Regions from separate parts of the Streptomyces sp. NPDC001219 genome, predicted to be linked through region 2. Evidence: predicted binding sites of a transcription regulator. Region 2 holds the regulator's gene; the other holds the start of a gene.
The links. The regulator HspR, encoded in region 2, represses chaperone genes until heat shock. The targets are predictions, from matches to a motif close to TTGAGNNNNNNNNNCTCAA.

Region 1: a site for HspR is predicted at 10,040-10,058, ahead of lon (endopeptidase La). Genes of this name have one in related genera too.

Annotation. Positions count from the first base shown of each region.
Region 1 covers NZ_JBSFJF010000020.1:13,377-28,911, forward strand. The annotation lists gene ACWC9R_RS15460 (GTP-binding protein) at 1-399, opposite strand, end outside; gene ACWC9R_RS15465 (DUF742 domain-containing protein) at 437-835, opposite strand; gene ACWC9R_RS15470 (roadblock/LC7 domain-containing protein) at 832-1,326, opposite strand; gene ACWC9R_RS15475 (nitrate- and nitrite sensing domain-containing protein) at 1,323-4,364, opposite strand; gene ACWC9R_RS15480 (hypothetical protein) at 4,921-5,766, shown strand; gene ACWC9R_RS15485 (MarR family winged helix-turn-helix transcriptional regulator) at 5,920-6,423, opposite strand; gene ACWC9R_RS15490 (lysozyme) at 6,693-7,541, shown strand; gene lon (endopeptidase La) at 7,609-10,017, opposite strand; gene ACWC9R_RS15500 (pentapeptide repeat-containing protein) at 10,368-11,204, opposite strand; gene ACWC9R_RS15505 (YfbM family protein) at 11,378-11,881, shown strand; gene ACWC9R_RS15510 (hypothetical protein) at 12,037-12,762, shown strand; gene ACWC9R_RS15515 (hypothetical protein) at 12,840-13,331, opposite strand; gene ACWC9R_RS15520 (putative T7SS-secreted protein) at 13,372-14,625, opposite strand; gene ACWC9R_RS15525 (hypothetical protein) at 14,641-14,973, opposite strand.
Region 2 covers NZ_JBSFJF010000110.1:1,146-16,680, forward strand. The annotation lists gene grpE (nucleotide exchange factor GrpE) at 1-9, shown strand, start outside; gene dnaJ (molecular chaperone DnaJ) at 55-1,227, shown strand; gene ACWC9R_RS35140 (heat shock protein transcriptional repressor HspR) at 1,229-1,681, shown strand; gene ACWC9R_RS35145 (hypothetical protein) at 1,790-2,194, opposite strand; gene ACWC9R_RS35150 (NADH pyrophosphatase zinc ribbon domain-containing protein) at 2,191-2,427, opposite strand; gene ACWC9R_RS35155 (pyridoxamine 5'-phosphate oxidase family protein) at 2,602-3,006, opposite strand; gene ACWC9R_RS35160 (Uma2 family endonuclease) at 3,036-3,608, opposite strand; gene clpB (ATP-dependent chaperone ClpB) at 3,879-6,509, shown strand; gene ACWC9R_RS35170 (YbjN domain-containing protein) at 6,669-7,205, shown strand; gene ACWC9R_RS35175 (pyridoxal phosphate-dependent aminotransferase) at 7,322-8,500, opposite strand; gene ACWC9R_RS35180 (hypothetical protein) at 8,702-8,986, shown strand; gene ACWC9R_RS35185 (DUF2617 family protein) at 9,336-9,857, shown strand; gene ACWC9R_RS35190 (polyamine aminopropyltransferase) at 10,113-11,831, shown strand; gene ACWC9R_RS35195 (SRPBCC domain-containing protein) at 12,037-12,948, shown strand; gene ACWC9R_RS35200 (aldose epimerase family protein) at 13,074-13,937, shown strand; gene pyrE (orotate phosphoribosyltransferase) at 13,948-14,490, shown strand; gene fbaA (class II fructose-bisphosphate aldolase) at 14,710-15,535, shown strand, end outside.

The sequences.
Region 1 (15,535 bases), on a different contig from region 2:
GCAGTCCTCCAGGCGGCGGGTGTCGGCCATCACGATCGCGCCGATCGCGCCGCGCACCAGGTCGTCCCACATGAACCAGAAGCGCTGCTGTCCGGGCGTGCCGAACAGGTACAGCACCAGTTCCTGGTCGAGGGTGATCCGCCCGAAGTCCATCGCGACCGTGGTCGTGGTCTTCTCCGGGGTGGCGGTCAGATCGTCCGTGTCGGCGCTGGCCTGCGTCATCACCGCTTCGGTCTGGAGCGGGGTGATCTCCGAGACCGAGCCGACGAACGTGGTCTTGCCGACGCCGAAGCCGCCCGCCACCACGATCTTGGTGGCGATCGGCGCCCGCGAACGGTCCGTCTGCCAGCTCTGCAGCCCCGCGTCGGCGGCGCCGGCCGCCGCGTCGGCCTGACCCACGGAACCGGCGGTCGCCGTCGATCCGGCCGATATCGTGTCAGAGCCTGTGAAGTCCACTCAGCACCCTTTCGAGCAGCGCGCGGTCGGGCCGGCCGGAGCCGTGCCCGGTGCCGTAGACGCGAATCTTTCCCTGGTCGGCGAGGTCGCTGAGGAGTACCCGGACCACGCCCAGCGGCATCTTGAGGAGTGCGGAGATCTCCGCGACCGAGCGCATCCGGCGGCAGAGTTCGACGATCGCCCGCATCTCCGGCATGACCCGGTCGCCCCAGCCGCCGGAGGTGAGCTCACGCCGCTCCTCGGGCGCCTCCAGTGCGGCCACGAACGTCTCGACCAGCAGCACGTGCCCGAACCGCGTCCGGCCACCGGTGAGCGAATACGGCCGTACGCGTGAGGGTTTCCGGTCCCCGCCTCGCACGGGGAGTTTGCTACTACTCACTTGGCGCTCTCCATCGACTTGCGCAATTCGCTGCGGAGTTCGGGGGTGAGGACATGGCCGGCGCGGCCGACGAACAGCGCCATGTGGTAGGCGATGACGTTCATGTCGCAGTCCGGGGTGGCGTGCACGCCGAGCAGCGAACCGTCGCTGATCGACATGACGAACACGCTGCCCTCGTCCATCGTGATCATCGTCTGCTTGACCGACCCGCCGTCCATCAGCTTGGCCGCACCGTTGGTGAGACTGCCGACTCCGGACACGATGGTGGCCAGGTCCGCGCTGGAGCCGCGCGGACCGTCACCCCCGCCCGGCCGTGCCGCCTCTTCCGTCCGGTCCGGGTCGGACGACAGCAGCAACAGGCCGTCGGAGGAGACCACCGCGACCGAGCGGATGCCCGGCACCTCGTCGACCAGGTTGGTCAGCAGCCAGTGCAGATTCCGGGCCTGACTGCTCAGGCCCTGTCCGTAAGCAGTGGGCGCTTGCGCCTTCAATCGCGTGCCTCCTCGACAACGTGGCTCTCTCCCGGGGCCCCCGCTCCGTCGGTGTCCGTCTGTGGGGTGGTCAGCTCCGTTGTGTGTTCGGCGATCTCGGCCTCGACCTCACGTCGGCCGACGCGCGCCCCCGCCTGAAAACCGCCGAGCCGGCGCCGCAGCGCCTCGGCGTTGGCCGCTCCGCTCTTGCGCGGGGCGGTGGGCGCCTGCTGCTGCGCCACGACCTTGGGCGTGCGCTTGGGCAGCCCCATGGAGGTCGTCCGCTGCTTCCCCTCGGGCGGGGCGGCAGCGGTCTGTGGGTCGGCCGGTGTACCGGCCGGGGACGGGTCGGCGGGTGCCGCCGCGTCCGTGGGTGCCGCGTCGGTGGCACGGCTGTGCTCGTCCGGGCCGATGGCGTACGGGTCGGCCGCGGGCGCGCCGGACGCTTCGGGGCCCTCCGCCGGTGCCGGGCCGTCGGCCGGGCGCGGTTCCTCACCGGGCTGCACGTGGTCACCGGTGCCCCTGGTGGTGGCGCCGTACGGGCCGGGCGACTGCGGGCCGTACGGGCTCGGTTCGGCCGCGGCGTGGGTGGTCGGGCCGGCCGGCTGCTGCGCGGCGGGCTCCGGTGCCGGTTCGGCCGGGACGCCGAGGCCGGCGGCGTCGATCGCGCGCTCCGCTGCGGCGACGAACGGGTCGGCGACGGGCGCCGGGGCGGCGTCCGGGGTGCCGTCCTGGCCGGTGTCCGGTGCGGTGCCGGCCCCGGTGGTCCGCTCGGCGGCCACGGGGGTGTCCTCGTCCGGGGCCCGGCCGGTGTCCCGGTCGGCTGCCACGGCGGGGGCCGCCGGGCCGTCCGCCGGTTCGGCCCCCAGGGCCCGCGCGGACCGCGACGGCAGCGCGTTGGAGTTCGCCTCGGCGACCGAGCCGGGCAGGCTCGGGGTGTGCGCCACGTCCTGGGGCGCGCCGGCCGGGGAGGCCGACGGGATCGGGCGGGTGGGCAGGATCGAGCCGGGCAGGACGACGACGGCGGTGACGCCGCCCTGCTTCGCGTCCCGCAGCTGGACCCGGACGCCGTGCCGGGCGGCCAGCCGCACCACGACGTACAGCCCGAGGCCCAGCGCCTCGTCGATGGTCTCCGAGGACGAGGCGGCCTCGACGTCGGTCAGCCGCTCGTTCAGCTCGGCCATCCGCTCCGAGGTCATCCCTATGCCCTCGTCCTGGACCGAGAGCATGACCTCGCCGCTCTCCAGCAGCCAGCCGGACAGCTCCACATGGGCGTTCGGCGGCGAGAACGCGGTGGCGTTCTCCAGGAGTTCGGCGACCAGGTGGCTGAGGTCGTCCGCGGCGAACCCGGCGACCTGGGAGTGCGGCGGCAGCGACTGGATACGGACCCGCTCGTACCGCTCGATCTCACTGATCGCGGCGCGCAGCACGTCCAGCAGCGGCACCGGGCCCTGGTGGTTGGTGCTGTGCTGTTCCGCGCCCGCGAGGACGAGGAGGTTCTCGCTGTTGCGGCGCATCCGCGCGGCGAAGTGGTCCAGCTTGAAGAGGGTCTCCAGCCGTTCCGGGTCCTGCTCGCTCTCCTCCAGCGACTCGATGACGCCGAGCTGGCGCTCCACGAGGGCGAGGGTGCGCAGCGAGAGGTTGACGAACCGGCCGTGCACGCCGTTGTGCAGGGCCGCCAGCCGCTCGGTGAGATCGGCGATCTCCTCCTTGAGCGTCTCGCCCTGCTCCTGGAGCACCTCGCGCTCGGCGACCAGCCGCTGCCGGCCGCCGACCAGCCGCTTGCGCTCGCCCTCCAGCTCGGTGCTGCGCCGCGCCAGCTCGCCGACCTGGGCGTGCAGCGCGTTGACGGACCGTACGGCGGCGGCGAACTCGTCGTCGCGGCCCTTGTAGGTGATGGGCTCCTCGTGCGCGGGGTCCGCGGCGACCCGCCGGGCGCCGATCCGCAGCGCGGCGAGCGGCTGGGTCAGGGAGCGCGCGGCCCACACCCCGGCGCCGACGGCCAGCAGCAGGCAGAGCGCCTCCAGACCGATGCGGACCTCCAGCTCCGTGACCGCGTCGTCGCGCAGTCCGCCGAGCCGCTGGATGTCGGCGGTGGCCATGGCCGACTCGACGCCCCGCATCAGCCCGACGCGGTTGGTGAGGGTGCTCTGGACCCGCTGGCGGTTGAGGCGGAGGTCGAGGGCGTCCAGCCGGGGCTGGTCGGTCAGCCGGGTCAGATAACGCTCGGCGGTGTTGACGTCGGCGCCGGTGACGGTGCGGTCGTAGCGGTCCCGGGCGGCCTGGCTCGCGGCCTGCTGGAAGTCGCCCACCGCGCCCTGTTCCCGCAGGTGGGCGACCTGGGCGAGGGTGGTGAGCCGGGGCTGGCTGCCGCCCGCGCCGAGCCCGGCGAGCAGCAGCGCACGGGTGCCCGCGGCCTGTTCGGTGGCGCGGCCGAGAGCGGGCAGGGCGCGGGTGTCGGCGTTCGCGGAGTCCGCGCGGGCCGGCAGTCCACGGGCGATGTCGTCACTGATCGCCCCGAGTGCCTGAATGGCCTCGGTGTAGGCGTTGTAGGCCTGCTCGGCCGATCCGGGCCCCGACAGGGCCTTCTGACGGGTTTGCGGCAGTGCGGCCAGGAGCTTGGCGGCGGCGCGGTACACGGCGGTGTCACCCGAGGCGTCCTGGGCCTCGGTGCGCAGCTCGCCGATCTGCCGGTCCACGCGGACGCGCTGGGTCCGCGAGGGCGCGTCACTTCCGGCTCCGCCGCCCCGCCCCGCGGCGGTACGGCTGCCGCGGCCGGCGGCGACATACGCGGTCATCCCGTCGCGTTCGTCGGCGAGGGAGTGCGCGAGCGCGATGGCGCGGGCGTTCAGCTCGGCGAGATCGACCAGTTGCTGGCCGGTGTTGGCGTCGTCCGCCGTCGCCGCCAGACCGGGGGCGCCGGCACCGAGGACGGCGGCGGCCACCACGGCCACCGCCCCGACGAGCCGGTGGCGCACCCGTGCGGGACGCCGTCCCGAGGGAGTCGTGCCGTCCGTCGCGTCCGTTCCGTCCTTCGCGTCCGGGCCCTTGCCAGGCACCGAGCCCTTGCCCGGTCCCGGGACCGAACCGGCCGGTGAACCCGGCTTCCCTGCGCCGCCTCGAAGCCGCATCTTCCGCACCGCTGCTCGCATTCCTGTCTCGCCTGCTCACGCCCTGTGGCGTCGCGGACCCGGCTCGCTTCTCCGCTCGCGGAGCGGACCTGCGCGAATGACCGCAGCGCGCACACTTCCGCGAAGGGAAACAGCCCGGCTCTGCGCGTCGCGACGAATGTCCTGACCTCACCCCAATGATCCGGGCAACGACCATTCCACCGGCGCCGCGCAGTGGCTCGGCAACACATGCCCGGCCACCTGAACGAGTGAACATCACTCGGAGTTTGGCCTTCAACTTCCGTGCGCCACCGTTTCCTGCCGCAACCCCGCGCAACCCCCGAACGGGTTTGGAGATGCGTCGCGCTCCTGGAAGGATGCCCGCCCGCACACGGCCGGACCGGCGCTCCTTACCCCCGGTAAACCCGTGGCCCGCCCGGCGCGGACGCGGCGGCGGACGTCCGCCCAGCGGGCCGCGGCCGCCGCCTCCGGCAGACTTCCGGGCATGCACATCGCACTCGCCACCGAGCCCGGCGATCCCCAACGCCCAAACGAGGACTACGCATCGGTAGCGCTGCCCGCTTCCGGTCAGGGCGGCGCCCTCGTCCTGCTGGACGGCGTGACGCCCCCGGAGGACGACGCCGGCTGCGCCCATGGGGTGCCCTGGTTCACCGCGCGGCTCGGGGGCGCAATGCTCGAACTGTCGGTTTCACACCGGGATATGACGCTCACTGAGGCTCTCGCCGCGGCCATCTCCCGGACGGCCGACGGCCACCGGGAGACCTGTGACCTTTCTCACGTCCGCACTCCGCAGGCAACCGTGATCGCCGCACGGTGGTCCGGGGAGACCGTCGAGCACCTCGTCCTGTCCGACTCGGTGCTCCTCCTGGAGCGGGCGGACGGCTCGGTGGAGCCGGTGCGCGACTCCCGGCTGGACGAACTGCCGCCCGCGGTCCGGGAGCTGCGGGCGGCCGTACGGGCGCTGCCCCGCGGTTCGGCGGAACGGGCCGCGGCGGGCCGGGAGTACGGCCGCGCGGTCGAGGCGCTGCGCAACGCGGAGGGCGGCTTCTTCACCGCGGCCGCCGACCCGGCGGTGGCCGCCCGCGCGGTGACCGGCAGCACCCCGCGCACCGGCCTGCGCTCACTGACCGCGCTCAGCGACGGCGCCGGGCGCTGGGTCGAGGTCTTCCGGGAGGGCTCCTGGGCGGACTGTGTGGCCCTGGTGTCAGGGCAGGGCCCGCAGGCGCTGATCGACCGGGTGCGGGCCGCGGAGGCGGCGGACCCGGCGGGCACAGCGTTTCCGCGCGGCAAGGCGCGGGACGACGCGGCGGTGGTTTTTGTGGCGCCGTGACAACCACGGACAGGCGGGGCATGTTTTCCCGCCGCGGGGGAACGGCCTCGCGGCGGCGCCCGTCCGGCGGCGGCCACCGCACCTGCGGGCAGGGGGATTTCCGCGGGACCCGACGTCGTCAGGGGGCGGGGCCCGGACCGTACTGCGGCCCGGTTATCCCTCCTCGCCCTCCTTGTCCGCGTTCAGCCGGTGCAGCAGCCGGGCGAGTTCGGCGACCTCGCCGCGGTCCCAGGAGGCGAGGCGGCGGGCGTACCGGGCGCGGCGGCCGGTGCGGACGCGGGTGAAGCGCTCCCGGCCCTCGTCGGTGAGGCGCACCAGGACCGCGCGGCCGTCCGCCGGGTCCGGTTCGCGGGCGATGAGTCCGAGCTGTTCCAGGGCGTGCAGCTGACGGCTCATCGTGGCCTTGCCGACCCCGAAGTAGCCGGCGAGGTCGGTGGCGCGCTGGGCGCCGGCGTCGGCCAGCCGTACGAGGAGGCCGTAGGCGGCGGGCTCCAGATCGGGATGCACCTCTCGTGCCAGTTCGCCGGACGAGGCACGGGCCCGGCGGAGAAACACCGCCAATTCACGTTCCAGGGCGAGAAACACGTGATCCACACCCGTCGGCTCTCCGGCCGCGGTCGTCCCGTCGGCTCCGGTGTCGTGCACGTCAGCGCCCATTCCCGCGTTTCCTCACCTGAAAGTTTCCGCCCTCGGCGGCCGAAGCCGCAGCTCGGCCAGTATTTCGCAGGATTAGACCAACGGCAGCCCGCCGCCCCTCTTCTGCCCCCTCGGTCTACGCGCGTATCGTCATTTATGGCATGGCCATACCAAGCGGCCGGGGTACCCGCCGCGGCGTCGTGCACCCCGCCTCTCCGTGTCGGCACGCCGGTGCCATGCCTCAGCTCCTCCCCCCTCAGGTCATCCCACCGAGATCTTCGGAGGCACGTATGTCCGTGCTCAGATCCGGCTCCCCCCACCGCCCCGCACGCTCCCTCGCGACCGTGGCCGGGGTCCTGCTCACCCTCGTCTCCCTCCTCCTCGGCCTGCCCGGCACCGCCGCGGCCGCACCGCGCGCACCGGAACCCACCCACCCCGGACAGGACTGGGCCGGTTCCCAGATCGCCCGGCACGAGGGCACGGCCGGCGGCGCACCACCGGCCGCCCCGCTCGCCTCCGTCGAAGGCGTGGACGTCAGCAGCCACAACGGCAACGTCGCCTGGTCGACCCTCTGGAACAGCGGTGTCCGCTTCGCCTATGTCAAGGCGACGGAGTCCACCAGCTACACCAACCCGTACTTCGCGCAGCAGTACAACGGCTCGTACAACTCCGGGATGATCCGCGGCGCGTACCACTTCGCCACCCCCAACACCTCCAGCGGCGCCGCCCAGGCCAGGTACTTCGCCGACCACGGCGGCGGCTGGTCCAAGGACGGCAGGACACTGCCCGGCGCGCTCGACATGGAGTACAACCCCTACGGCGCGACCTGTTACGGGATGAGCGCGGCCGGACTGGTCAACTGGATGAAGGACTGGTTCGCCACCTACAAGGCCCGCACCGGCCGGGACGCCGTCCTCTACACCTCCACCAACTGGTGGAAGCAGTGCACCGGCAACTCCGCGGCCTTCGGCGCCGTCAACCCCCTGTGGATACCCCGCTACGGCTCCTCGGCCGGCGAACTCCCGGCCGGCTGGGGCTTCCACACCATCTGGCAGTACACCTCCTCCGGCCCGACGGTCGGTGACCACAACCGCTTCAACGGCGCGATGGACCGGCTCCGGGCGCTGGCGAACGGCTAGCGGCTCCCCGTGAGCGCGACGGCCGGTCCGGCTCCTCCGGTGGGAGCCGGACCGGCCGTCGTGGCCGTCACACCGCGACCGGTACCTCCGGGGCGGCGCCGTTCGACGCCGGTGTCAGGGCGAGTTCCAGCACCTGGCGGACGTCGGCGACCGGGTGGACCTCCAGGGCTTCGAGGATCTCGGCCGGGACGTCGTCCAGGTCCGGTTCGTTGCGCTTCGGGATGATGACGGTGCCGATACCGGCCCGGTGCGCCGCCAGCAGCTTCTGCTTGACGCCGCCGATCGGCAGCACCCGCCCGGTCAGCGAGACCTCACCGGTCATCGCCACGTCCGGCCGGACCTGCCGGCCCGACAGCAGCGAGGCCAGCGCGGTCGTCATCGTCACGCCCGCGCTCGGCCCGTCCTTCGGGACCGCGCCCGCCGGTACGTGCAGATGCACACCGCGCTCCTTCAGGTCGGCGACCGGCAGCTCCAGTTCGGCGCCGTGGGAGCGCAGGAACGACAGCGCGATGTGCGCGGACTCCTTCATCACGTCGCCGAGCTGGCCGGTCAGCTGGAGCCCGGACGCCCCGGTTTCCGGATCGGCGAGCGAGGCCTCCACGTAGAGCACATCGCCACCGGCGCCGGTGACCGCGAGACCGGTGACCACCCCGGGCACCGCGGTGCGCCGCTCGGCCGGGTCCTGGGCCGACTCCGGGGTGTGGTGCGGCCGCCCGATCAGCGGACGCAGCTCCTCCGCACCGACCGCGAACGGCAGCTCCCGCTCACCCAGTTCGTGCTGGGCCGCGACCTTGCGCAGCAGCCTGGCGACCGCGCGCTCCAGATTCCGCACGCCCGCCTCGCGGGTGTACTCCCCCGCAAGCTTGCGCAGCGCGTCGTCCTCCAGGGTCACCTCGCCGGGCTCCAGACCGGCCCGCTCCAGCTGGCGCGGCAGCAGATGGTCCCGGGCGATGACCACCTTCTCGTCCTCCGTGTAGCCGTCCAGCCGGACCAGCTCCATACGGTCGAGCAGCGGCTCGGGGATGGCTTCGAGGACATTGGCGGTGGCCAGGAAGACCACGTCGCTGAGGTCGAGTTCGACCTCCAGGTAGTGGTCGCGGAAGGTGTGGTTCTGCGCCGGGTCCAGGACCTCCAGGAGGGCGGCGGCCGGGTCGCCCCGGAAGTCGGAGCCGACCTTGTCGATCTCGTCGAGCAGCACCACCGGGTTCATCGTCCCGGCCTCCTTGATGGCCCGGACGACCCGGCCGGGCAGCGCCCCCACATAGGTACGGCGGTGCCCCCGGATCTCCGCCTCGTCGCGGACGCCGCCGAGGGCGACCCGGACGAACTTCCGGCCCATGGCACGGGCGACGGATTCCCCGAGCGAGGTCTTGCCGACGCCGGGCGGGCCGACCAGCGCCAGCACCGCGCCCCCGCGGCGCCCGCCGACCAGCCCGAGGCCGCGTTCGGCCCGCCGCTTGCGGACGGCCAGGTATTCGGTGATCCGCTCCTTGACGTCCTCCAGGCCCGCGTGGTCGGCGTCGAGCACCTCCTTGGCGCCGGCGATGTCGTAGGCGTCCTCGGTCCGTTCGTTCCAGGGCAGTTCGAGGACGGTGTCCAGCCAGGTGCGTATCCAGGAGCCCTCGGGGCTCTGGTCGCTGGACCGCTCCAGCTTGTCGACCTCCTTGAGGGCGGCCTTGCGGACCTCCTCGGGCAGATCGGCGGCCTCGACCCGGGCACGGTAGTCGTCGCCCTCGTCCTCCGGGTCGCCGTTGAGCCCGGCCAGCTCCTTGCGGACCGCCTCCAGCTGCCGCCGCAGCAGGAACTCCCGCTGCTGCTTGTCGACGCCCTCCTGGACGTCCTTGGCGATGGACTCGGCGACGTCCTGCTCGGCGAGGTGCTCGCGCAGCGTCTCGGTGGCGTACTTCAGGCGGGCGACCGGATCGGTGGTCTCCAGCAGCCGGACCTTCTGTTCGGTGGTCAGGAACGGCGAGTAGCCGGAGTTGTCGGCGAGCGCCGGCACGTCCTCGATCTGCTGGACGCGGTCGACGACCTGCCAGGCGCCGCGCTTGCGCAGCCAGCTGGTGGCCAGCGCCTTGTACTCCGTGACGAGTTCGGCCACCGCGCCGGGCAGGGGATCGGGGACCGTCTCCTCGACGGTCGTGCCCTCCACCCAGAGCGCGGCTCCGGGCCCGGTCGTGCCGGACCCGATCCGCACCCGGCCCAGACCCCGGATCAGCGCGCCGGGGTCGCCGTCGGACAGCCGCCCGACCTGCTCTATCCGCCCCAGCGTGCCGAACGCCGCGTACTCCCCGTCGATGCGGGGCACAAGCAGCACCCGCGGTTTGTTACCCGAGGAGGCGGCGGCCTGAGCGGCCTCCACCGCTGCCCGTACGTCCGCGTCGGACAGGTCCAGAGGCACCACCATGCCAGGGAGCACGACCTCGTCATCGAGAGGCAGCACGGGCAGAGTGAGCGATGTGGACGTCGAAGCCATGATCTCCCCTTCGGCAAGCAAGTTGAGCTGTACTCACTCAATGCAGCCGGGGTGGGAGATGTTCCCCCGGGGGCGTTCGCTGTGAGCGATCGGGGGGGGAGGGGGGATGAGGCGCAGGGAGAAGGGGGGCGGGGAGGGGCGTCGGCAGGCCGGCGGCCCAGGGGGTGCGGCCGGCGGGCCGGGGCGCGTGGCGGTGCGGCGGGCGCGCGGCGGTGCGACTGGGCCGAGCGGGGGCACGGCGATGCGGCTGGGCCGGGGGCCAGGGGGCGCGCGGCGGTGCAGCCGGGCCCGGCGGGCGCTCAGCGCTCGCCCACCGTCCGGCGGCGGGACCGGTCGTCCCGCCACCGCCGCTACCCCCAGTGGGCGGGGCGGGTCAGGTTCCGCGGCAGTTCGGTCGCGGCGTCGCCCTTGGCCGCGTTCAGCTGTGACTGGGTGAGGAAGAGCGCCCCGGTGAGGTCGGCACCGGAGAGGTCGGCGGCGCGCAGGTCGGCGCCGATCAGGTCCGCCGTGCGAAGATCGGCGCCCTTGAGGTCGGCGGCGATCAGATAGGCCCCACGGAGATTGGCGCCCCGGAGGTTCGCACCCCGGAGGCGGGCCCCCATGAGGTCGGCGCCCCGCCGCTCCTTCTTCCGGCCCGGGACACCGGCCCGGACGAGTTCGCTGGTGCGCAGCAGCAGGGCGTTGACCTCACCCCGGTGGGCGGGCACATCCAGTTCCGTGAGTTCCTCGGCGCTGCCGCGGGTGAGGCGTTCGGTCTTCTCCAGGGCGGCGCGCAGCTCGGCGTGGACCGGGCCGGCCGCCGGGCGGGTCAGCGCCTCGGCCAGATACCAGAGGAGTTCGTGCAGCTGCCGCATGACGGGGAAGACGTCGAACATCCGCCGGGCGGACTCCGGTGCCTGCCGCCAGTCCCGTCCGCCGAAGGTGACCTGGGAGACCTTCTGGCCGGCGCCGAAGCAGTCGAAGACGGTGCAGCCGGTGAAGCCGCGCGGGCGCAGGTCGCGGTGGATGCCGCAGCGGAAGTCGGACTCCAGGTTGGGGCAGGGCGTGCCGGCGTCCTTGTCGATCGCGAAGTCCGCCGAGGCCGCGAACGGCAGCGCGACACAGCACAGTCCGAAGCAGCTGCCGCAGTCGGACTGCAGGCCGAGATCCTTGACGTCCGGGATCGAGGGCGTGCGCTCTGGGGACACGGGGCGGGTACTCCTACGGCCGGCGGGCACCACAGGAAGCCGTGCCCGGAAGGGACCGCCATTCTCCCAGGCACCGGGAGGACCGCCGCGCCCGCCGGGGTCAGCTCGCCGCTCCCGCCCACCGCCGCGGCGGGCACCCGGCGTTGTCAGTGGTCGCCCCTAACCTCGGGTGTATGAGCATGATCGGAGAGTACGCACGTGTCACTCCCGCCGAACTCGACCGCGCCCTGGGCGATCCCGAGTGGGCGCTGAAGCTGGTCTGCGGACGGATGGAGGCGGAGGCCGCGACGGCCCCGGAGCCGGCGGCGGCGCGCTGCCTGGACATCGACAAGGCCTGGGACGCCCTCGGATTCCTGCTGCGCCGCAGGGACTTCCCGGTGGACATCGTCCACGGCGAGCAGGCCGTCCCCGACGCCGACGACTGGGGCTACGGTCCACCCCGCTACCTCACCCCCGAGCAGGTACGGAACGCCGCCGAGGCACTGGCCGGCATATCCGCCGAGCGCCTGACGGCCGGCGTCGCCCCGGCGGACCTCGCCGCGGCGCGGGTCTATCCACTGGTCGTCTGGGAGCGGGGCGAACCACTCGACTACGTCCGCGAGTACTACGAACTGCTGCGGCCGTTCCTCCGCGCCGCAGCGGACGAGGGGGACGCCGTGCTCCTTTGGCTGGGCTAGGGCTCGTCATTCGGAATCACCGGGCGGACCAGAGAGGTCCAGGTGGCCACGGCACGCCCTGAAGCTCATATACGAGCGGGGCAAACAGGGGTGACCCACCCACCAGCCGCCCCCGACGGGCGCGTTCGCCGGACCGTCCGACATACTCGTGCCGCATGAACGAGCCATGGGAAACAGCCCTCATTATCGGCCTTTTCCTCTTTATCGCCGCCTTCTTCGGATTGTTCATCTGGGTCTGGCGGTATGTGAACAAAAGGGATAACCGCAGCCCCCAACAGCTGGAAGAGCTGCTCCAGTTGGTGGAGAGCCGGGGGTGGAGCCACACCGCTTGGGCCCCCGGGCAGGGAGACCGCTACTGCGGGGGGGACCCACTGCCCATGAAGGGCGTCAACATCCCCCTGCGGGACTACATTGTCGGTGAATTCCGCGGCCGCACCATCAGCTGCTTCGAGCGCAACTCGCGCGAAATGAACGCGGACGGCCCGGACTCCGTGCGGTACTCCGCGGTGTTCGCCGTGACGATGCCGACGTCGGTACCGCGGATGGTCATCAAAAAGCCGCAGGCACTGGACAAGATCAACGCGCGAGCGGACGCCGTGTTCGGCGGCGGCAAGGTGATGGAGCTGGGCGACCCGGCATTCGACGAAGCATTTCGCGTGATCGCCAACGATCAAGAGTTCACGCGCACTGCCCTCAACGACTCTTTGGCGCAATTCCTCATGTCCGACGCCCGCGCCAAAGACGAGCCCCTGCGGTTCCAGGGAGACGTGCTGCTCACCTGGCATCGAGGGCGACTCCGGGCGGAACACATCGACGAGAAGCTGAACTATCTGTGCGACGTCCTGGACCACTGGCCGACTCAGGCGCAACACCGCGCCTGAAGGACCGCGCTCATGGGTGAGCCCCTCCCGACTCCTGTCGGGAGGGGCTCACCCATGAGCGCCGGGGTGCACGGAGCTTACGCAGCGTCAGGGCCCGCAGGACGCACGGACCTGACGAACTCCTCGAAGTCGTCCGCGACCTGATCCAGCTGGGACTGCTTGGCTGTCAATGCCAACTCGATCACCGCATGCTTGGACGGGTCGTGCGCATCATGCATGAGCAGGTAGACCTGGCTCTGGACCAACTCCACGGGCAGCCCGCGCAAGGTGGTGGAGATACGCAGCGTCTGGGTCAGCGCAGGCACTTCCTGGGTGCCCCCCTGGGCCTGCGTGGCGACGCTCACCGTCGCCCCCTCGCGCAGCCGCCGGACCGACTCCTGCGCGAGTGTGAGCAGGTCGGCTTCGTCCCGGACTTTGCCCGCGATGGTGATATTCGCGGTGAACTTGTCCTGCGACTCGGAGTGAAGTGCAATGAAAGCCACTCCGGGAGCACCCACCTCATCGGGGGGCGCCGACTGCCAGCCCTCCGGCAGTGAAAACTCAATCTTTACCGGCAGCGTGGTCGCCATCGTGGATCAACTCCCTAGTGTGCGAAATACGAGGCCAGTGTCATCCGAAGGGATTGATGGACTCCAGTCCGTCACCCATTGCGTCGAGGCCGTCACCCACCTTGTCCCCTATGTCGCTGAACGAGTCCGCGACCTTTTGCGGGTCGATCTCGGCCTGGAAACCGACCTTGCCCCCGAGTCCGAGTCCTACGCCCACATCAGCGCCGATGACGAACTTCCCGTCTTTCATGCCGGCATCCGCATGTGCCGCAGCTCCGGCTCCGGCCCATCCTTCAGCGGTGGCACCGGCCCCGATACCACCCACGTCCACGTGGCCACTCGCAGTCGCCTTGGCGCCCGCGAAGGCCTCGGCACCCGCGTGCACGCCATCCTTGCCCACGGATGTGTTCACTTGCGCCTCGGCACCGGCAAAGGCCGTGGCATCCGCCTTGGCAGCGGCCATGCCGTACTCGACGCCGCCCTCCGCGGAGGCCTGCGCCAGGTACGCCTTACCGCCGGCTCCGACCTGGAGTCTGCCGTCCTTGACCGACGCGCCCGCCGTGCCTTCCGCCCCGAGAAGTTTGAGACCGGCCTTCCCGGATACCTTCCCGTCGTCTCCGAACTGCGACTCGCCTTCGGCCTCTTTCTCCCAGGCGTTCACCTCGGCTTTCCGCTCCCACAGCTTGGCCTCGAAGCCTCGGGGCTTCTTAGCCTGGGGGTCAGCGGGCGGCGCATTGGGGTCGGGCTTCGACGCACCGTAGAACTTCTGATGCTTTTCGGACAGCGGGTTGGACTCGTAGAGGTCCTTGAGGGTGACGTTGCTCTTTCCCGATTCCTTTTGCTGCTCGGCAGTCTTGCCCGCCCGTTGCAGCCAGGACGGTGCGTCGGAAGCGCCGCCGGCCGCGTCCTTCAGCTTTCCCGCCGCCGAATCAGCTTCGTCCCGCACATGCTGTCGGGCAGTCCGCAGAATCAGCTGGGCCTGGCTTTTATCGCCGCCGTCCCACAGCTCGATTGCCTCCCGGGCCTTCCCCTGCGCCGTGCTCAACGCCGTGGCGTAACTGCTGACTGCCACGGCCGCGTCGGACAGCGCATCGGAAGCGTAGAGCCAGTTCTTCTTCTCACCGGAAAGCTTTTCCCAGAACTGGTCGCTGGCCGCACCGTTCCAGCCAGATATTCGTACGGCGCCGAGCCCGTTTGCGACGGTCTCGAATTTTCCGGATTGTTTCTTCAGAGCCCGCGCGACGCCCTCGACGTCCCCTGCATTGCCCGGGATGAGCCCCTTGGGGTCCTTGGTCTCGCCCAACTCTTCCGTCATGCCCGTCCCCCGTTGTTACAGTCCCGAACCGTTCTTGTGCTGATTGATGTACTTCATGTAGTCGCCGGTATGGGCTTCGTTCTGCTCATAGGTGTCCGCTTGGCTCTTCAGCTTGTCCGAGATGTCGCCCGCGCGGTCACCGAGAACGAGATAGGCCACTTCCCACGTCTCGCAGAAGGCTTCGAACTTGTCAGCGAGAATCTTTTCGCCCTGATCGGAACCATCGAATTCGTCATTCAGCGCCCCGAAATCGACCCCCTTGGCCGGGTCAAGGCATTTCAGTACATCCGAAGCTCCAGCCCTGAGCTCATCCGGATCGGCTTCAAAGCCGTCGCCGCTATTGGGCACTCTCGAACCATCCCTAGTGAACACGCGCTCATGACAGGTAAGTTGGCACTGTCGTCCGGCGAATCTATCACCATATGTCGACCCGTCAGCGCGGGGGTGATTCGAAACCCTCCGCCTGTAACCAGCCCAAAAATGCCGCACGTTACCTGGATAGAGCTATCGGCAGAATGTCCGGTCCACCCCCTGTCGTGAACGAACGAGGTGATCGGCCTCAAGCTGAGCAATTGGGCGGGCAGTTGGACAATTCCCTTGCCCCCTGATCGGAGCGGGGCGCGGGTTATCACCGGCCCAGTGGCTACCGCACGCCGGTCGCGATTGACGGAGAGAACGCTGGGCCCGTGTCCCGGTCGCACCTCCGCAACACCGCCGAACTCCCCGGCAGCTATGGCTGCTTGTCCGGAAAGCCCTCAGGCGCCGGTACTCACCAGAGTCGTCACACGAACTTGTTGAGATGCTCCGGCGGGGCGTTACCGGTATGACGAGTCGACTGTTCGTGAGGGCACGTACTCGACTGCGGATCGGGGACGATGAGCCCCGCGGGTGGGCGCCTCCTCCGGATCTC
Region 2 (15,535 bases):
GAGGGCTGACGTGAGGACAGAATCGAAAACCGCGCGGAAGGAGGGACGTCGGGGATGAGCACCAAGGACTTCGTCGAGAAGGACTACTACAAGGTCCTCGGCGTCCCGAAGGACGCCACGGAAGCGGAGATCAAGAAGGCGTACCGGAAGCTCGCCCGCGAGTACCACCCGGACGCCAACAAGGGCGACGCCAAGGCCGAGGAGCGCTTCAAGGAGATCTCCGAGGCGAACGACGTCCTGGGCGACAGCAAACGCCGCAAGGAGTACGACGAGGCGCGCACGCTGTTCGGCAACGGCGGATACCGGCCGGGGCCGGGCGGCGGCGGCAACTTCAACTTCGACCTGGGCGACCTCTTCGGGGGCTCGCAGGGCCAGGCAGGCGGCGGCGGGGGCTTCGGCGGCGGTCTGGGGGACGTCTTCGGCGGCCTGTTCAACCGCGGCGGGGCCGGGGCGCGGACCCACGCGCGCCGTGGCCAGGACATCGAGTCCGAGGTGACGCTCAGCTTCACCGAGGCGGTCGACGGGGCCACGGTCCCGCTGCGGATGTCCAGCCAGGCGCCGTGCAAGGCGTGTTCCGGCACCGGCGACAAGAACGGGACGCCGCGGGTCTGCCCGACCTGCGTCGGCACCGGTCAGGTCAGCCGGGGCGCGGGCGGCGGCTTCTCGCTCACCGACCCGTGCGCCGACTGCAAGGGCCGGGGCCTGATCGCCCAGGACGCCTGTGAGGTCTGCAAGGGCAGCGGGCGGGCCACCAGTGCCCGCACGATGCAGGTGCGTATTCCCGCGGGCGTCTCCGACGGGCAGCGCATCCGGCTGCGCGGCAAGGGCGCCCCGGGCGAGCAGGGCGGCCCGGCGGGCGACCTGTACGTGGTCGTGCATGTCGACGCCCACCCGGTCTTCGGCCGCAAGGGTGACAACCTCACCGTCACGGTGCCGGTCACCTTCCCGGAGGCCGCGCTCGGCGGCGAGGTCAAGGTGCCGACCCTGGGCGGTCCGCCGGTGACGCTGAAGCTGCCGGCCGGCACCCCCAACGGGCGCACCATGCGGGCTCGTGGCAAGGGGGCGACCCGCAAGGACGGCACCCGCGGCGATCTGCTGGTCACCATCGAGGTGCTGGTCCCCAGCGACCTCGGCGACAAGGCGAAGGAGTCGCTGGAGGCGTATCGCGAGGCGACCGCGGGTGCGGACCCGCGGGCGGAGCTGTTCCAGGCCGCGAAGGGAGCTTGAGATGGACAGCCGGGGCGGGCAGCGTCGTAACCCCTATGAACTGACCGACGAGTCGCCGGTGTACGTCATCTCCGTCGCGGCTCAGCTCTCCGGCCTGCATCCGCAGACCCTTCGGCAGTACGACCGCCTGGGGCTGGTCTCGCCCGACCGCACGGCCGGGCGGGGCCGCCGCTATTCGGCCCGGGACATCGAACTGCTCCGTACGGTGCAGCAGTTGTCCCAGGACGAGGGCATCAACCTCGCCGGCATCAAGCGCATCATCGAGCTGGAGAACCAGGTCGCGGCCCTGCAGCAGCGGGTCATCGAGCTGCAGGGCGCCCTGGAGGGCGCGGCCAGCGCGATGCAGCAGCGGGAGGCGGCGGTGCACGCCTCCTACCGGCGCGATCTGGTGCCGTATCAGGACGTGCAGCAGACCAGCGCGCTGGTGGTCTGGCGCCCCAAGCGGCCGGAGTGACGGCCGCGGCCGGGCTGCCGGCATCCGCGGTATGAGCTGACGAAGGGCCGGGGCGACCCGGCCCTTCTCGCTGTCCGCGGGGCTGTCGGCGGGCGCGGTGGCGCTCCGTCAGCAGCCGTTGTATCCCGCCGTCGGCATCGACAGCCGCCGGTGCACCTGTGACTTCATCGCCAGGGTGTAGACCGGCTCGTCGAGGTCGGCGGTCTCCAGGCGGACACCGGCCGCGGCGCACCGCGCGGTGAACTCGTCCGCGCCGGCGATGGCCGTCTCCAGCGCCCGGCGGTTGGGCGCCACGAACACGTCGACCAGGCCCTCCTCGACGTCACGCCACAGCGCGCCGTGGTCGGCGCGCAGCCGGTGCAGGCTGAGCTGGCAGGTCAGGTGGTAGTCACGGGCCGCCGCCCACTGCTTGCACATGTCGTGCTGGCTGCGGTCATCGACCAGGAACGGGTCCTCGTCGAGCTCGGACAGCGGCAGCAGGCAGGCGATCGCCGTGACTCGGACCGAGTTCATCGTGCCCTCCGGGGCGTGGCGACTGTGGGGGCGACGATACCCCCGCGAGCGGCCCGTGGAGGAGGGGCTGTACCGGGCGGCGAGGCATAGCCGCAGGCGTGGCAGATCTTCCAGCCGTCCTGATTGACCGCGAGCGGGCCGCCGCAGCGCGGGCAGAGCTCGGCGCGGGGGCGCGGCGGGGTGCGGGACGGACGGCGCGGAACGGTCGTCACGGTGCTCACTGCCGACGCCATACGGCCTCCAGCTGCTGTCTTTTGCCGGGGAAAGGCCCGATGTCGTCCGTCATTGCGCGGAGCTGTTCGGTTCCCGTCGCTCTTGAGTACCAGGTGCGTGGCCCGGAGCGGAGCCGGAGGGACCGTTTCCGGCCAGGGGCCGGAGGAGGCGCGCAAGAAGGGGGAGCGGGGCCCTCAGGCCCGGCCCATCGCCCGGGTCACGGCGATCTCGATCATGACGCGGTCGGGGTTGGGCGTCGGGGTCCGGCCGTACCGCTCGGCGTACCGGCGCACCGCGTCGGCCACCGACTCGGCGTCCGTACGCACCCGGGCCCGGCCCTCCAGCGTCGCCCAGCGTCCCCTGTCGACCTGGCACACGGCGACGGTGGCGCCGTCCGCCCCGGCGGCGAGGACGTTCTTGACCTTGGTGCTGTCCTTTCGGGTGATGATCCGCGCGATCCGCTGCCCGGCGTCGTAGGTGACGCCTACGGGAACCACATGGGGCGTCCCGTCCGTACGCAGCGTGGTGAGCGTCGGCATCAGGTACTCGCCCCAGAAGGCGAGGTACTCCGGGCTGAGGGCGCTGAGGTCGTGGGCCATGGGGGCCAGCGTAGTTCGGGGCCCGGGGCTCAGAGGAAGTCGGCGGTCTCCAGGTCGAAGGAGAAGGGGGCGGGGAGGGGGAGGGGTTTGCCGAGAGGGGCGATGTGGGTGTTGAGGTAGTCCTCGCCCTCCGGCTCGCTGAACAGGGTGACCGCTGACTTGTCACGGTCGACCAGGAGATAGAGCGGAATGCCGGAACGGGCGTAGCCATGGCGCTTGGCGACACGGTCCTTGTGGGGCTTGCTCGACGTCACCTCGACGACCATGGCAACGCCGTCGCTGGGCATCCAGGGAGGGGCGCCGCGGAAGAGACGCAGCGCGCGTGGGGCGATGGTGGCGTCGGGGATCACGTGATCCGCGGGCTGGCCCGCCGCGGGGGAGAGGACGAGTCCTTTGTGCCCCGAGAACTGCATGGCAGTCGCAGACAACCGCATCACCTGCTCGAAGACGAGACTCAGGTAGTCCTCGTGGTCGCCATCCGGCGGCGGTGTCACAGCGATCTCCCCCTCGATGAGCTCGGCCCGGAAACCTGTCGGGGTCTCCAGCGCCAGAAAGCCTTCCAGGAGGATGTCGTCCTGCGTGGGCATCGGCTCGTGTGCCATAGCCGTCATGCTGCACCTCCTCGTGGTCGAAGGCCAGTGTCACCGGGCGGCGGGGACGGGCGGGCGCGATCGGCCGCAGTTCCCTCGCACGAGTGAGCGAGAGTCAGCGGGGACGGCTCCCGAAACTGACTTGAGTGCCCTAGACTCAATTTATCGCACGCTGGTGCGAGCAGGATTGCGGTATGAGCAGCATTTCCGGCGTCCGGCCCCTGGCCGGGTCAGACTGAGGAAAGACGCTGATCAGGACGAGACGAGGAGGATCGCGAGGACGTGGACGCCGAGCTGACCAACAAGAGCCGGGAGGCGCTGAGCGCCGCCAATGAGCGGGCGATCGCCGCCGGGCATGCGGACATGACGTCCGCGCACCTGCTGCTCGCGCTGCTGGCCGGGCAGGACAACGAGAACATCATGGACCTGCTGGCCGCCGTCGAGGCGGACGCCGCCGCGCTGCGCAACGGCGCCGAGCGCCAGCTGGCCGCGCTGCCCAGCGTGCAGGGCTCGACGGTCGCCCCGCCGCAGCCGGACCGCGATCTGCTCGCCGCCATCGCGGACGCCACCCAGCGCGCCAAGGAGCTGGGCGACGCCTATGTCTCCACCGAGCACCTCCTCATCGGCATCGCCGCCAAGGGCGGGCGCACCGGTGAGCTGCTGGGACAGCAGGGCGCGTCCGCCAAGAAGCTGCTGGCCGCCTTCGAGGCCAGCCGCGGCGGGCAGCGGGTGACCAACGCCGACCCGGAGGGCACGTACAAGGCCCTGGAGAAGTTCGGTACGGACTTCACCGCGGCCGCCCGCGAGGGCAAGCTCGACCCGGTCATCGGCCGGGACCACGAGATCCGCCGGGTGGTGCAGGTGCTGTCCCGCCGTACCAAGAACAACCCGGTGCTGATCGGCGAGCCCGGTGTCGGCAAGACCGCCGTCGTCGAGGGGCTGGCGCAGCGGATCGTCAAGGGCGACGTCCCCGAGTCGCTGCGCAACAAGCGGCTGGTCGCGCTCGACCTGGGCGCGATGGTCGCGGGCGCCAAGTACCGCGGTGAGTTCGAGGAGCGGCTGAAGACCGTCCTGGCGGAGATCAAGTCCAGCGAGGGCCAGATCATCACCTTCATCGACGAGCTGCACACGGTCGTCGGCGCGGGCGCCGGCGGCGACTCGTCCATGGACGCCGGCAACATGCTCAAGCCGATGCTGGCCCGCGGTGAGCTGCGGATGGTCGGCGCGACCACCCTCGACGAGTACCGCGAGCGGATCGAGAAGGACCCGGCGCTGGAGCGGCGCTTCCAGCAGGTGCTGGTCGCCGAGCCGACCGTCGAGGACACGGTGGCCATCCTGCGCGGGCTCAAGGGCCGCTACGAGGCCCACCACAAGGTGCAGATCGCGGACTCCGCGCTGGTCGCGGCCGCCTCCCTCTCCGACCGCTACATCACCTCCCGGTTCCTGCCCGACAAGGCCATCGACCTGGTCGACGAGGCCGCCTCCCGCCTCCGTATGGAGATCGACTCCTCGCCCGTGGAGATCGACGAGCTCCAGCGCGCCGTCGACCGGCTCAAGATGGAGGAGCTGGCGCTGCGCAACGAGACCGACGCCGGCTCCGTCCAGCGCCTGGAGAAGCTGCGCAAGGACCTCGCCGACAAGGAGGAGGAGCTGCGCGGCCTGACCGCCCGCTGGGAGAAGGAGAAGCAGAGCCTCAACCGCGTCGGCGCGCTCAAGGAGAAGCTCGACGAGCTGCGCGGCCAGGCGGAGCGCGCCCAGCGCGACGGCGACTTCGACAGCGCCTCCAAGCTGCTCTACGGCGAGATCCCGGGGGTCGAGCGGGAGCTGGAGGAGGCGGCCGCCGCCGAGGCCGAGCAGGAGGCGTCCAAGGAGTCCATGGTCAAGGAGGAGGTCGGTCCTGACGACATCGCGGATGTGGTCGGCGCCTGGACCGGTATCCCGGCCGGCCGTCTCCTGGAGGGCGAGACCCAGAAGCTGCTGCGGATGGAGGAGGAGCTGGGCAAGCGGCTGATCGGCCAGACCGAGGCCGTACGGTCCGTCTCCGACGCCGTGCGCCGCACCCGCGCCGGGATCGCCGACCCGGACCGCCCCACCGGCTCGTTCCTGTTCCTCGGCCCGACCGGCGTCGGCAAGACCGAGCTGGCCAAGGCGCTCGCGGACTTCCTCTTCGACGACGAGCGGGCGATGGTCCGCATCGACATGTCGGAGTACAGCGAGAAGCACAGCGTGGCGCGGCTGGTCGGTGCGCCGCCCGGCTACGTCGGCTACGAGGAGGGCGGCCAGCTCACGGAGGCGGTCCGCCGCCGCCCGTACTCCGTCGTCCTGCTGGACGAGGTGGAGAAGGCCCACCACGAGGTCTTCGACATCCTGTTGCAGGTCCTCGACGACGGCCGGCTCACGGACGGCCAGGGCCGCACCGTCGACTTCCGCAACACCATCCTCATCCTGACCTCCAACCTCGGCTCCACCTTCCTCATGGACCCGCTGCTCAAGGAGGACCAGAAGCGGGAGAAGGTGCTGGAGACGGTCCGCGCGTCCTTCCGTCCCGAGTTCCTCAACCGGCTCGACGACGTGGTGGTCTTCCACCCGCTCGGCACGGACCAGCTGCAGCGGATCGCCCGTATCCAGCTCGCCCACCTCCAGCGCCGGCTCGGCGACCGCAGGCTGACGCTGGACGTCACCGACCGCGCCCTGACCTGGCTCGCCTGGCTCGGCCAGGAGCCGGTCATCGACGCCCCCGCCCCCGACATGTCCTACGGCGCCCGCCCGCTGCGCCGCCTGGTCCAGACGGCCATCGGCGACCAGCTCGCCCGCGCCATCCTGTCCGGCGAGGTGCTGGACGGGGACACCGTCCGGGTCGACGTGGACGGCGACGGGCTGTCGGTGGAGACGGAGGGGCGGTCCGCGGGGTGACCGGCGGGGGCGGGGTGCCCGGGGCCGCGCTCCGGGCACCCCTCCGGCCCGACGATCGTTGCCCCGGGCGACGCCTTGCCCGCATCCGCTCCGTCCGGGTTGCCACGACGGGGCGGATGTGGGGGAGGATGGCAGGGACCATACGAAGGGAATTCCACGGTGAGCATCGACCCGTCCTCGATTCCGAATTTCGGGGGCCAGCCCGAACCCGAGCCGTCGGGGCCTGATGGTCCCGTCGTGCCAGACCAGGACCTGGTCAAGCAGCTCCTCGACCAGATGGAGCTGAAGTACGTAGTCGACGAGGAGGGTGACCTCGCCGCCCCGTGGGAGCAGTTCCGCACGTACTTCATGTTCCGGGGCGAGGAGGAGCAGCAGATCTTCTCCGTCCGCACGTTCTACGACCGTCCGCACGGCATCGACGAGAAGTCGAAGCTGCTGGAGGCGATCGACGACTGGAACCGCCGGACGCTGTGGCCCAAGGCCTACACCCACACCCACGACGACGGCACGGTCCGTCTGATCGGTGAGGCGTCGATGCTGATCGGCACCGGCGTCTCGCTCGAACACTTCGTGTCGAGCACGGTCAGCTGGGTCCGCGCCTCCATCGAGTTCGACAAGTGGATCGTCGAGCAGCTCGGCCTGGAGGCCGAGATCGAAGGCGACTCCGACCAGAAGCCGGGTGACGACGAGGCCTGAGCCCCGTCCGTCCCACACCCACCCCGCTGCCCGGGCCCCGAAGCCGAACGGCTTCGGGGCCCGGGTGTGTTGGGGCGGGTGAGCCGGTGCATGTTTGAGACCCCGCGGGCCTCCGGTCAGAGTTTGCCGAGCCGGTCCGCCGCCTCCCGTAGGACCGACTCCTGCTTGCAGAAGGCGAAGCGGACGTAGGGGGCGCCCTGGTCCTTGTGGTCGTAGAAGACGGCGTTGGGGATGGCGACGACGCCGATGCGTTCGGGGAGGGAGCGGCAGAAGGCGAAGCCGTCGTGGTGGCCCAGGGGGCGGATGTCGGTGGTGATGAAGTAGGTGCCGGCGGGGCGGAAGACCTGGAAGCCGGCGTCGGTGAGTCCGGTGGCCAGGACGTCGCGCTTGGCGCGCAGGTCGTCGCGCAGGTCCGCGAAGTAGCTGTCGGGCAGGGCGAGCGCCTCGGCGACGGCGTACTGGAAGGGGCCGGCGGAGACGTAGGTGAGGAACTGCTTGGCCGAGCGGACGGCAGTGACCAGCTCCGCGGGCGCGGTGACCCAGCCGACCTTCCAGCCGGTGAACGAGAAGGTCTTGCCGGCAGAACCGATGGTGACGGTGCGTTCGCGCATGCCGGGGAACGACGCGAGCGGGAGGTGCTCGCCCTCGAACACGAGGTGCTCGTAGACCTCGTCGGTGATGACGAGGAGGTCGCGCTCGCAGGCGAGGCGGGCGATCTCGGCGAGCTCCTCGCGGGACAGCACGGTGCCGGTGGGGTTGTGCGGGGTGTTGAGGAGGATCAGGCGGGTGTTGCCGGTGACGGCGTCGCGCAGTTCGTCCAGGTCGAGGCGGTAGCGGCCGGACTCCGGGTCCGCGCGCAGGGTCACCGGCACGCGGCGGCCGCCCGCCAGCGCGATGCCGGCGGCGTACGAGTCGTAGTACGGCTCCAGGGCGATGACCTCGTCGCCCGGCTCCAGCAGCGCCAGCAGGGAGGCCGCGAGGGCCTCGGTGGCGCCCGCGGTGACCAGGACCTCGGTGTCGGGGTCGTAGGAGAGGCCGAGGTGGCCGTAGAAACGCTGCTGATGGGCGGCGACGGCGGCGCGCAGCTCGGGGATGCCGGGGCCGGGCGGGTACTGGTTGCCGCGGCCGTCGCGCAGGGCGCGCACCGCCGCCTCCCTGACCTCTTCCGGGCCGTCGGCGTCGGGGAAGCCCTGGCCGAGGTTGATGGAGCCGGTCCGCACGGCGAGTGCGGACATCTCGGCGAAGATCGTGGTGCCGAATTCGGCGAGGCGGCGGTTGAGCAGCGGTCGGTCCATGGGCGCCATCCTGCGCCGAACCTCTGGACTTCCTCAACTGTGCTTTGAGACGCCGGGGCCGGGGGCATCAGCCCCGCACAACGGAAATGAGACGGTCGTCGACGAGGACGGCCCACGGCGCCAGGCGGCGCCGGAGCGGCGCACAGGGCGCCGGACGGAGCGAGTGCCTCGCTTCGGGGGAATGAAAGGAGAGTGAGGCAAATGGGGATCGTGGTCTTCGTGGTGATCTGCGCGGGGGTGATCGGCCTGGTGGTGCTGGCCTCGCGGACCGGTTCGGGCGGGGGTCGCGGACGCGGCTCCGGCGGGTACAGCGGGGCCGGCGGCAGCTGGTGGGCCGGCGGTGACGGGGGTTCGGGCGGTGGCCACCACGGTGGGCACCACGGCGGCGGTGGCTGCGGCGGCGGGTCCTCGTGTGGTGGCGGTTCCTCCTGCGGCGGTGGCGGCGGTGGGGGCGGCTGCGGTGGAGGCGGCGGTGGCGGCAGCTGAGCCGACCGCGCCGGCTCCCGCGCCGACGGTGCGTGGTGCCAACTCCATATGTGCGGATGGCTAGTTGCTTGTCGCATATGCGCCCGGGGGGTGCTGGCCGAAGGGCCAACACCCCCCGGGCGCTTGGTCGTTGAACAACTGAACTGCAAGGCCCCCGCGCGGATGGAAACCCGGAGAAGATGGGTAAAAGCGCTGTGGGCGACGGGGCTTTCATGATTCCCTCTCCCCAGAGAATCCCCCACGTTCTCCGACCCCACGTGGGCGCGAGCCGGCAGGCAGTCGTACATCACTGATCCTTTTCGGGCGGGCCGGCCCACCATTCCACTGCGTGTTTTTGCGGAGCCGACCCATGCTCACGACTTTGACGACGGCGTACACCGATACCCGTGCCTCCGACCTGGCCTGGGCGCTGGGCAGGGAACCCCTGCCCGCCCTGGCCGTACTCGATCTCCAACTCCAGGACGCGCAGGTGCAGTTGCGGCTGCTCGGCGCCTCCCACCAGGTGCTTCTCCAGGAGGAGCACGGCACCTGCTCCGAAACGGTCGCCTGTATGCCGGGCAGCAGCACACCGCTGCCACTCGGGGTGGCGAAGCGGCTGGGGGACTGGGAGTACGAGTTCGCCGCCCATGTGGAGACCCTCTCGCGCGGCTCGTTCGCCGGCCGTGCGCAGGAGTTGCTGGCGCTGGTGGCCGAGCATCCGCACGGGCTCGCCGGTACGTTCCCCGGCTCGCCGCACGCCTTCACCGCGATGCTGGCGCAGCGCCAGCAGGGCCAGGTGCGCTGGCGGACCTGGCACGCGTACCCGCAGGAGGGCCGTCTGGTGGCCACCCGTACCCGCGTGGGCGTACGGGCCAGGGTCGCGGCGGTCTAGCGCGCCCTGGCGAAAAGTGACCGGTTCGGTCGGCGGGAGGGCGCGGGGGAGTGTGGGGTGCGAGGGGCGCGAAGGAAGTGCGCCGGGGGCGTGGGGGTCCGGGAGGGCGCGGAGGGTGGGGCGTGCGCGACGTGCGCGGTGCGGAGCGCCCTTGTGGCCCACCCTTCGGAAACGCCCCAACTGAGGCGTGTAGCCCCCGAGGTCTACTCGTGTGGGTGACGGAGCGCCACAGAATCGTCACGTAGCGTTCACTTTATGATCGACCCGCCAGAGTCCGCTCGCACCGGCGCCGCCGGCCCGCCGGACGCCCTGCTGCCGGCCCTGCTGCCGGTGCCGGCCGGGCTGGGCCGGCTGCTCGTCCTCGCCGTCGTCTTCGTCTGCGCCGCCTGCGGTCTGGTCTACGAGCTCGAACTGGTCGCCCTGGCCACGTACTTGGTGGGCGACTCCGTCACCCAGGCCTCGGTCGTGCTGTCCGTCATGGTCTTCGCGATGGGCATCGGCGCGCTGCTCGCCAAGCGGCTGCGCTGCCGGGCGGCGGTCGGGTTCGGTGCGGTGGAGGCCGTTCTCGCGCTGGTCGGCGGCACGTCCGCGATGGCGCTCTACGCCTGCTTCGCCTGGTTCGGGCAGTCCCGCTCCGCACTGGTCGGCTTCTCCCTGGCCATCGGCATCCTGATCGGCGCCGAGGTGCCGCTGCTGATGACCCTGATCCAGCGGGTGCGCCGGCAGGACGCGGGTGGCGCGGTCGCCGACCTCTTCGCGGCGGACTACGTCGGCGCCCTGGTCGGCGGGCTGGCCTTTCCCTTTCTGCTGCTGCCGGGCTTCGGCCAGCTGACCGGCGCCCTGCTCACCGGCGCCGTCAACGCGGTGGCCGGTGCCGTGCTGGTGCTGTGGCTGTTCCGCCGCGACCTCACGGCCCGCGCCCGCTGGGCCCTCCTCGGCGTCAACGCCCTGGTCCTCGCCCTGCTCGCGACGGGCGCGGTGCTGGCCACGCCGTTCGAGCGGGCCGCCCGGCTGGCGGTCTACGGCGCCTCGGCCAGGGTCGCGGTGCAGACCGGCGTCCAGGAGGTGGTGATGACCGGCGGGACGGGTGACGGAGCCGGTGCGGGGCGCGGGAGGAAAGGTTCCGGCGGACCGCTGGAGCTGTATCTCGACGGGCGGCTCCGGGTCAGCGCGGAGACCGAGTTCCGCTACCACGAAGCGCTGGTGCACCCGGCGATGGCGGGCGGCCCGCACGGCCGGGTGCTGGTGCTCGGCGGCGGTGACGGCCTCGCGGTGCGCGAGATCCTCCGCTACCGCGCGGTCCGCTCGGTGACCGTCGTCGAACTCGACCCCGGCGTGCTGCGGTTGGCGCGCACCGACCCCGGTCTCACCCGCCTCAACCGGCGTTCGCTCGCCGACCCCCGGGTGCGGGTGGTGACCGCCGACGCCTTCGACTGGCTGCGGCGGCAGGACGGCAGCGGCGGCGGGCGGCGGGCGCCGTCGTACGACGTCATCGTCTCCGACCTGCCCGATCCCGGGATCACCGCGAGCACCAAGCTCTACTCGCAGGAGTTCTACGGCCTCGCGGCGCGGCTGCTGGCCCACGACGGACGGCTGGTGGTGCACGCCGGGCCGCCGGTCGAGCGCGCCCGCCTGTACTGGACGGTGGAGTCGACGGTCCGCTCGGTGGGCCTCGCGACGGTGCCGTACCGGCTGGCCGGCCGGCCAGCGGCCTTCTCCGGCGGCCCGGACCGCTCGGCGGGCCCCGTACCGCGCGGGGACGCCGCGGTCCCGGCCGTTGCCTCGGACGGCACCCGCTACTGGGGCTTCGTGCTGGCCGCACGGCACCGGCCGTCGTTCGGCCTGGCCCCCGACGCGCCCCCGCTGACCGGCCTCAGCGCCGAGGAACTGCGGGACGGCCGGCGCGCGGAGAGCCGTGACCGGCGGGGCGGGCTGCCGGCGTCGACGCTGATGCATCCGCGGTATCTCGACTGATCACGGTGACCGCGGTGACCGGGCGAGCGGCCGCGGGTGGGGCGAGGCGAGGCGTGGTGCGGTGCGGTGCCGGGCCCGAGGCGCGACGTGCCGGGCCATGGGAGGTGCCGGGCGGGCGGCGGGCAGTGGGGGCGGTTTCCGGCCGGTGCCGGAAATTCCGCCTGGGCGGGCACGGGGTCGCGGGCGCTGGGTAGGCTCCCATGTCATGGAGCATGAGGTGTACGTTCCGTTTCCCGTCGGGACCGTGCGGCAGGCGCTCATCGAGCCGGAGCGGGTGGCGCGCTGTGTCCCGGGAGTCCAGCTCGACGCCGATGCGGCCCCCGACTGTCCCAAGGGCCGGCTGCGACTGCGTATCGGAAGCTCCACCATCACCTATCGCGGCACCCTGACGGTCGGCGCTGACGACGGGCCCGGTGACGACGCGTCGGGCGACGACGGTGCGGCCGCTCCGGTGACCGTCGAGGCGAAGGGCACCGAGGCGCGGGGCGACGGGACGGTCGCGCTGACCCTCGTCGTACGGCTCGCCCCGGCCACCGAACCCGGTCCCGGTACGACGTTGCGCTGCTCCGGCACGGTCCACCGCGACGGCCGGCTCGCCGAGGCCACCGACCGGTCGGCCGCCTCGGTGGGCCGCCGGCTGCTGGACCGCTTCGCGGAGAACCTGGCGGCGGACCTGCGGCGACGGCCGGTGGCCGGTGACACCGGAGCGGCCGATGACGCCGGAGCGGCCGACGACACCGAGGAGGTGGCCCGGACCGGGGTGTTCGACACCGAGGTGCCGCCGCCGTCCCTGGACCCGGGCAGCGACGAGGACGAGGACGCGGCGGCGGACCTCGACGCGGGCGAGGGGGCGGACGCGTTCCCGGCGCACCCCGGGCACGACTACGGCGACGAGCCGGACCGGCTCGCCCCCGCCGAGGCCGCGCACGCCCGCCGCACGATGATCGGGCGCAGCGCGGAAGAGGTCGACCACGCCCCGCCGCGCGGCCGGTACGCACCGGTGCCCGCACCCGAGTCGGGCGGCCCCTCGGCGACCCTGCGCTGGGCGGCGCCCGCCGCCGCGCTGGTGCTGGCGTCCGCGGTGGTCGTCGGCCGGGTGCTGCGCCGGCGCCGCTGAAGCGGGGCGGTGACGCGGGGCGCGGTCCTCGGAGGCTGGTGCGAGCGGGGCGTTTTCCCGGGCTTCGGGTGCGCGTGGGGGACGGCATCCGCATGTCATGTGGGGCACGGCCTAGGCTCGGCTTTGTGAGCACCGACAACACCACGCAGCGCACGGCGCGGACGCAGGCGCCCGAGGGCGTGCGACTGGCCGCCGGAGACACCGAACTGACCGTCCGGCCGGACCTCGGCTGCCGGATCGCGAGCCTCCGTGTCGGCGGCACCGAGCTGCTGCGGCAGGGCCCCCGATACGGCTGTTTCCCGATGGTGCCGTGGTGCGGCCGGCTCGACCACGGGAAGTTCCGCAACGGCGGCGAAATCCACCACATGCCCCTCAACGCCGCGCCGCACGCCATCCACGGCACCGGCCGCGACCTGCGCTGGCGCACGGCGCGGACGAGCGCCACGGAGGGGGTCTTCGTCTATGACCTCCAGGACCCGGCGGCGCCCTGGCCGTACCCGGGGCGGGTCACCCAGCTCGTCGAACTCGCCGCCGACGGCGGCTCGCTCACCCTCACCCTGGGCGTCGAGGCGACCGCCGACTCCTTCCCCGCGCAGGCCGGCTGGCACCCCTGGTTCCTGCGGAACCTGGGGGAGGGCGGCCCGGACGTCCACCTCGACTTCGCGCCCGAGTGGCAGGAGGAGCGGGGCGACGACCACCTCCCCACCGGCCGCCGCATCCCGCCGGGGCCGGGGCCCTGGGACGACTGCTTCGGGATGCCGCAGGGTGTGGAGGCCACACTGACCTGGCCCGGCCGTCTGGAGCTGAAGCTCACCAGCCGCGCCGAATGGGCCGTGGTCTACGACGAGCAGGAGGCCGCGGTCTGTGCCGAGCCGCAGACCGGCCCGCCGAACGGCCTCAACACCCTGCCGCGCCTGGTCACCCCGATCGACCCGCTGGAGATCTCCATGACCTGGAGCTGGCGGAGCCTGTCCGGAGGCACCGCATAAGCTCGTGCGCATGAGTGACGACGTGCGCGGCGCGCTGCTGCAGCAGATCAAGGACAAGGCCGTGGTGCACGGCAAGGTGACGCTTTCCTCCGGCAAGGAGGCCGACTACTACATCGACCTGCGCCGGATCACCCTGGACGGCGAGGCCTCGCCGCTGGTCGGCCGGCTGATGCTGGACATCACCGCCGACCTGGACTACGAGGCGGTCGGCGGGCTGACGCTCGGTGCCGACCCGGTCGCGACCTCGATGCTGCACGCCTCCGCGGCGCGCGGCGGCCGGCTGGACTCCTTCGTGGTCCGCAAGGCGCAGAAGGCGCACGGGATGCAGCGCCGTATCGAGGGCCCGGACATCAAGGGCCGCCGGGTCCTGATCGTCGAGGACACCTCCACCACCGGTGGCTCGCCGCTGACCGCCGTCGAGGCGGCGCGTGAGGCGGGCGCCGAGGTCGTGGCGGTGGCGACGATCGTCGACCGCGGTGCCGCGTCGGCCATCGCCGAGGCCGGGCTGCCGTATATCACGGGCTACCAGCTGGGTGACCTCGGCCTGAGCTGAGGCCGGGCGTCGGGGCACGCCGGATCGGGGCATTCGGCGCTGACCTGCGGCTTAGCCGAGGGGCGGCTGGTTTCACGTGAAACCGGCCGCCCACGGACTGGGACGGCCGGACAGGCAATGTGGAGCGAGGGGCCTCGTCTGGGAAGATGTGCAGCGGCGAAGTCCTCGCCCCCTGGTCAGGGCCAAGAACGCACACCCGCATACACAAGGAGCGGACAGATGCCCATCGCAACCCCTGAGGTCTACAACGAGATGCTGGACCGGGCGAAGGCAGGCAAGTTCGCCTACCCGGCCATCAACGTCACGTCGACGCAGACGCTGCACGCCGCGCTGCGGGGCTTCGCCGAGGCCGAGAGCGACGGCATCATCCAGATCTCCACCGGTGGTGCGGAGTTCCTGGGCGGCCAGTACAACAAGGACATGGTGACCGGCGCGGTCGCGCTCGCCGAGTTCGCGCACGTCGTCGCCGAGAAGTACGACGTCACCGTCGCGCTGCACACCGACCACTGCCCCAAGGACAAGCTGGACGGCTACGTACGCCCGCTGCTGGACATCTCCGCGGAGCGCGTCGCCAAGGGCCAGAACCCGCTGTTCCAGTCGCACATGTGGGACGGCTCGGCCGAGAACCTGGCCGACAACCTGGCCATCGGCCAGGAGCTGCTCGCCAAGGCCGCCGCCGCCAAGATCATCCTTGAGGTCGAGATCACCCCGACCGGTGGCGAGGAGGACGGCGTCACCCACGAGATCAACGACGAGCTCTACACCACGGTCGACGACGCGCTGCGCACCGCCGAGGCGCTGGGCCTGGGCGAGAAGGGCCGCTACCTGCTCGCCGCCTCCTTCGGCAACGTCCACGGCGTCTACAAGCCGGGCAACGTCGTGCTCCGTCCCGAGCTGCTGAAGGACCTCCAGGAGGGCGTCGGCGCCAAGTACGGCAAGACCGCCCCCTTCGACTTCGTCTTCCACGGCGGCTCCGGCTCCACGCCGGAGGAGATCGCCACCGCGCTGGAGAACGGCGTGGTCAAGATGAACCTGGACACCGACA